Linked DNA regions of Sinorhizobium fredii USDA 257. Each later gene encodes a partner of the first gene's protein in a complex. Links are inferred from orthologs where the notes say so. Each region holds a gene or a part of one and is shown on either strand. Other genes may lie near its edges.

Evidence for each region. Proteins that work in one complex are often made in the same cells at the same time.
Region 2: the proteins of xseA (region 1) and USDA257_RS02915 are in contact, whole or in part, in a cryo-EM structure (PDB 8TXR), measured with the Escherichia coli proteins. The link is inferred for Sinorhizobium fredii USDA 257 from one-to-one orthologs.

Annotation. Positions count from the first base shown.
Region 1 is NC_018000.1:6,403,190-6,406,156, reverse strand. The notes cover bases 45-2,939. They hold xseA (exodeoxyribonuclease VII large subunit), read right to left. Parts: upstream 2,337-2,939; coding sequence 753-2,336; downstream 45-752. Other genes in these bases: USDA257_RS30000 (NAD(P)H-dependent oxidoreductase), read right to left, coding at 151-738; USDA257_RS30005 (MarR family winged helix-turn-helix transcriptional regulator), read left to right, coding at 45-145. Outside these bases: more of USDA257_RS30005, read left to right, coding at 1-44. UniProt on the Escherichia coli protein: Bidirectionally degrades single-stranded DNA into large acid-insoluble oligonucleotides, which are then degraded further into small acid-soluble oligonucleotides.
Region 2 is NC_018000.1:650,471-653,223, forward strand. What follows is about bases 73-2,753. They hold USDA257_RS02915 (exodeoxyribonuclease VII small subunit), read right to left. Parts: upstream 1,702-2,753; coding sequence 1,444-1,701; downstream 73-1,443. Other genes in these bases: dxs (1-deoxy-D-xylulose-5-phosphate synthase), read right to left, coding at 73-260; USDA257_RS02910 (pirin family protein), read right to left, coding at 424-1,347; USDA257_RS02920 (histone deacetylase family protein), read right to left, coding at 1,705-2,634; USDA257_RS02925 (zinc-dependent alcohol dehydrogenase family protein), read right to left, coding at 2,698-2,753. Outside these bases: more of dxs, read right to left, coding at 1-72. UniProt on the Escherichia coli protein: Bidirectionally degrades single-stranded DNA into large acid-insoluble oligonucleotides, which are then degraded further into small acid-soluble oligonucleotides.

The DNA.
Region 1 (2,967 bases):
GTTGACGCCGGAGGGCTTGAAGCGCATCGATGCCGCGGCGGCCGCCCACGTCGCCAACCAGCAGCGCCTAATCGCAGGCCTTGAGCCCGAGGAACGGAGTGCGCTCGACGCGCTGCTCAGGAAATTTCTTGCGACATTCGAATGAGCTGATCAGATACGGCTCACCAAGGCGCGCACCCGCTCGAGGTGACGCTTGCGCTTTGCGTCGGTTGCCCTGTCCAGGTCGTGCAGGTTGATCATCCGGAACTGGACGCTTTTGCTGCAGAAGGCGGCGATGCCGCGCTTGAGCAGGCGATGCACCGGATTGCCCATGTAGAGATGCACGACCCACCAGGGCGAGCCGGTGGTCGTCAGCGCCCAAAAGAGCTTGATGTTGGTAAGGCGCGGGATGATGCGTCCGCCCGCCGGGTCGTGCTCGAAAGCGACCCCCGGCGCGAAGACCCGGTCGAAGAAGCCCTTGAGGATCGCAGGGAAATTGAACCATTGCGGAAAGACGAGCACGATCCCGTCCGCCGCCTTCAGCCGGTCGATCCAGCCAGAGACCTCGGATGCGTCATATCGCTCCATGAAATAGCTGTCGCGCTCCGCTGCAGTCAGCCGTGGATCGAAGCCCTCGCGATAGAGGTCGAGCAGATCGACGACGTGGCCGCGGCCTTCCAGAACCTCCTTGGCGGCCCGCGCGGTGCTCGCCGCAAAACTGTCCTCGAGCGGGTGGGCGAACACCAACAGAATACGCATCCGGCCGCCCTTTTTTAAAACAAGCTACCCTGCTTCGTCGGATCGGCCGGCCGCGCCGGACGCTTCTTCGGCGCCTGGGTCGGGGCCGACCCGCCCTCGCCCGCGACCGCCGCGACGTTGCCGTCGGCGAATTCGAGCGACAGCGCCATGCCTGGCGTCACCACCGCCGCCTGTTTGACCGGCTCGCCTGCGGCATCGCGCACCAGCGCGAAGCCGCGCTGCAGCACGTTGCGATAGGAAAGCGATTGCAGCACGCGATCCTGCGCCGCGAGCGCGCCTTTCAGCCGGCGCATCTCGGCGGCCATGGCTCCATCGGTCCGGGCGCTCAAGCCGGCAATGCGGTCCGATGCACGATGGATCTGGCCGAGGAGACGCGACGGCAGGGCTCGAAGCGATGCGTCGGCGGACGAAATGCGCGCCTGGCGCCGGTCGATCTGACGTTCCACGCAGCGTTCGGCCTTGTTCATGGCTTCGAGGAGATGCCGCCGATGTTCGCGGATCTTCGTCGTCAGCAGCTCGGATCGCAGGTGCGCCGCGATGCGCTCGAAGCTGCGGCGCTTGTTGGCGGTGTTCATCTGCAGGCCGCGGCCGAGCCCGGCGGCCGCCTCGTCGAAACGTCTTCTTGGCAAGGCGAGCAACTGATCGAGCGACGGCAGCGCCCGGGCCAGCGCCCGAAGCGCGTGGCGCCGGTGATCCATCTGCCGCGTCGCACCCACCTGCAGCCGGGCGGAAAGATTGGCGACCTGCGCCTCGAGGTCAGCCTTCACCGGCACCGCCATTTCGGCAGCGCCCGTTGGCGTCGGCGCCCGCTGGTCGGAGGCATAGTCGATCAGCGTCCAGTCCGTCTCATGGCCGACGGCCGAGATCAGCGGAATGGTGGAGGCCGCCGCAGCACGCACCACCGCCTCGTCGTTGAAACACCAGAGATCCTCAAGGCTGCCGCCGCCGCGCGCCACGATCAGCACGTCGGGGCGCGGGATTGGTCCGTCTGCATCGAGAGAATTGAAGCCGCGGATCGCCGCCGTGATCTCGTCGCACGCCCCGTCGCCCTGGACACGCACGGGCCAGACGACCACATGAACCGGAAAGCGGTCGGCGATGCGGTGCAGGATGTCGCGGATAACCGCGCCCGTCGGCGAGGTCACGACGCCGATCACTTTCGGCATGAAGGGAAGCGGCCGCTTCCGTGTTGCGTCGAAGAGGCCCTCTGCAGCAAGCTTGCGCTTACGCTCTTCGATGAGCGCCATCAGCGCGCCGGCGCCGGCCGGTTCGAGCGAATCGATGACGATCTGGTATTTCGACGAACCGGGGAAAGTCGTCACCCGGCCGGTCGCGATGACCTCCATGCCTTCTTCCGGGCGGAATTTCAGCCGTGCGAACGTGCCCTTCCAGATCACCGCCTCCATCCGGGCGCGATCATCCTTCAGCGCGAAATAGGCATGGCCGGAGGAATGTGGCCCGCGATAACCGGAGATCTCGCCGCGTACCCGGACATGATCGAAGGCCTGCTCGAGCGTACGCTTGATCGAGCCGGACAGTTCCGACACCGAATATTCGGCGACATTGGACTGAGAATCGGAATCGAAGAACGAGGTCATACGCCCTTTGTAGCCGACCGGAGGCAGAAGATCAGCAGCGAGACGCCGCCTATCTACGGTTTTTCCGGCCGGGAGAGGTCGCCTTCTCGAAAAAACACCGAGTCGCCTCGTCGGCCGGGAAGAAGGATTCGATCAGCACGCCCTCCACCAGCGCGTCCTGGGTCGAACCGAAGGTCGAGAGCGTCGTGATGAAGCGCAATTCCGCTTCCCCGAAGCGCAGTTCGATCGGCAGCACCGGCAAACGATCGGTGGCAGGATGATTGTCGATTGCCTTGACGACAGCCGGTTCTGCGGCGAGCCGGTCGAGCCGGCGCTGCAGCGGACTGCGCGGCCCCTGCAGCCAGGCCTCCATGCGGACCCTCTGGACAAGGTCGGCGGCAGCGGCCTCCCAATTCACGACGAGGGTACGGACGCTTTCGGAGCCAAGGAAGCCGTCAAGGAAGTTCTGGCCCGGACTGAGCGGAACATCGGTAGCCTCGACAAGCCCCCCGCGAAGGCCGGATTGGTCAAAAGCACCGTGTACTGATGATCGAGGACAAGGCCGGGTACGGATCATGTCGGTCCAGCATCAGGCGGATCGCACTGGCGACGGCGGGCGGCATCGCATCCAGTCCGGCGGCGGGGCGCATCG
Region 2 (2,753 bases), 5.8 Mb from region 1 along the record:
CGCCCGGTCAGGATCTTGTGCGGATAGCATTGATGACCGACATCGAAGATCAGCCGGTCATGCGGCGTGTCGAAGACCTTGTGGATGGCGATCGTCAGTTCGACGACGCCCAGGCCGGCGCCGAGATGGCCGCCGGTGCGCGACACCGCATCGATCATTTCCGCGCGCAATTCGCTCGCCAGCTGCGGCAGGTCCTTGTCGTCGATCTTCTTCAGATCATCGGGGACATCGACCTTGTCGAGCAACGGGGTCGCCGGCATCGGATTGGTTGGCAGTTGTGTCACGCTGCGTGCCTCGTGCGCGCCAAAGGCGGGGGCGCGCGAATTGTTGATGAGTTCCGTAAGGATGGCTGTTTAGACGCAATCCTCGTTGAATGCAAAAATTAGGCTTTCCTGCGTCTTCAACCAAGACCCAGACGAAAAATTAGCTAGAAGGCAAGGGGATGAACTCTTCCTCGTCCCCCGGCACGATATCGAAGCGGCCGCTTCGCCATTCTTCCTTCGCCTTGTCGATGCGCTCCTTGGATGATGACACGAAGTTCCACCAGATATGACGCGGCGAGCCGAGTGCCGCGCCGCCGAAGAGCATGACGTGACAGCCGGATGGCCCCGCAGTGATGGTGATCTCGTCCCCGGGCCGAAAGACGAGAAGCTGGTTGTCGGCGAAATGGTCGCCCGCGATGACCGCTTCGCCCGAGAGAATATAGATGGCGCGTTCTTCCCAATGGGCGGCAAAGGGAGCGCTGCGGCCGGCCTCGATCGACAGGTCCACATAGATCGTATCGGTGAAAGCAGAGACGGGCGAGGCGGCGCCTTCGAAGCGGCCGATGACGACTCGCGCGCGGACGCCGCCCTCGGCAAGATGCGGCAGCATGCGCTCCTCGGTGTGTGCGAAGACCGGATCGACCTCTTCCTTGTCGTCGGGCAAGGCCAGCCAGGTCTGCAATCCGGACAGCGAGCGTTCCTGGCCGCGCTGGTTTTCCGGCGAGCGCTCGGAATGCACGATGCCGCGGCCCGCCGTCATCAGGTTCACGTCGCCGGGACGGATCACCATTTCGGTACCGAGACTGTCGCGATGCTTGATCTCGCCGTCGAAGAGATAGGTGACCGTCGATAGGCCGATATGCGGATGCGGGCGGACGTCGATCGCCTGTCCGGCGCGCAGCAGCGCCGGTCCCATGCGGTCGAAGAAGATGAACGGGCCGACGAGCCGGCGCCGCGCCGTCGGAAGTGCCCGGCGCACCTCGAGGCCGCCGATATCGCTGGTGCGCGGGATGATCAGATGCTCGATGGCGTCACAGGCCGGCTTGTCGCCGGCGAGCGGATCGGGACCGGGAAAGAAGGACATGGCAATCGCTCCGTTTGTGGGCGTTTCCGCGTGAGGCTATCCCCGATCCCATCCTCCTGGTAGAGCTGACTTGAAGACGCTGCGTTTCCGCGACGTTCACTGTTCCGCGTCGAGCGGCTCGACGCCTTGGGGCTTGCCGTTGCGGTCGAGGCGGATTTTCTCGATGCGGTCCTCTGCAGCCTTCAGCAGCGTCTCGCAATGCTTCTTGAGGGCTTCGCCGCGCTCATAGATTTCGATCGACTTGTCGAGCGCGACATCGCCGCGTTCGAGGGCCGAGACGATCCGTTCCAGCTCCTCGACCGCCTGCTCGAAGGAGAGGGCAGAGACGTCCGGCTGCGCATTGTTGTTGTTCATCGATTACCCTCTCATCAGTCTCATTATGTGCATGGCCGCCGATTCGGCGAGACCCTGCAGGTCATAGCCGCCCTCGAGCATGCTGACCACTCGGTTGCCGGCGCTCTTGCCGGCGGCCTCCATCAGTCGTCCGGTCGCCCAGTCGAAGTCCTCCGCCACGAGGTTGATCTGGGCCAGGGGATCGCGGTAATGCGCGTCGAAACCGGCGGAGATGAGCACCAGGTCTGGGCGGAAATTGTCGAGAGCGGATAGCACGCGGGTCCTGAAAGCGTCGCGGAAATGTTCGCTGCCGCTGTTGGGGGAGAGCGGCGCATTGACGATATTGTGCTTGACACCCGTCTCTTCCTTGGCGCCGGTGCCCGGATAGAGCGGCATCTGGTGGGTGGAGCAGAAGAGCACCGACGGGTCGTTCCAGAAGATGTCCTGCGTGCCGTTGCCGTGGTGTACGTCCCAGTCGACGATGGCGACTCGTTCGACGCCGTGGGCCTTCTGCGCATAGCGCGCGGCGATCGCAATCGTGTTGAAGAAGCAGAAGCCCATCGCCTTGTTCTTCTCGGCGTGGTGGCCCGGCGGGCGCGCCGCGACGAAGGCGTTGTCGGCCTCGCCGACGAAAACCGCGTCGATGGCCGCGACGGCGCCGCCGATCCCGGTGAGCGCCGCCTCGAAGCTTGACGGGCTCGCATAGGTGTCGGCTTCGATCTGGCTAATGTCGTCGTCCGGGACTGCCCGGGCGATCGACCGAAGGTGCTCCTCCGTATGGGCGAGCAGCACCAGTTCCTCGCTGCCCCTCGATGCCTCGACACGCTTGAGCGGCGCGAAATTCGGATGCTCCAGCGCGAGGTTCAGCGCCCTCAGCCGGTCCGGGCGCTCCGGGTGCCCCTCCGGAACTTTGTGCTCCTGGAAGAGCGCATTTTCATAGAGATGCGTGGTCATCCGCGGAAAGCTAGTGCGCGCGACTGTCAAAATCCATGGCCGCCACCGCAAAAGTACCGATTTTCAACAGCGCGGATCGAGCAGGATCTTGCCGTTGCGAAGCGGATCAGCCTGGTGCG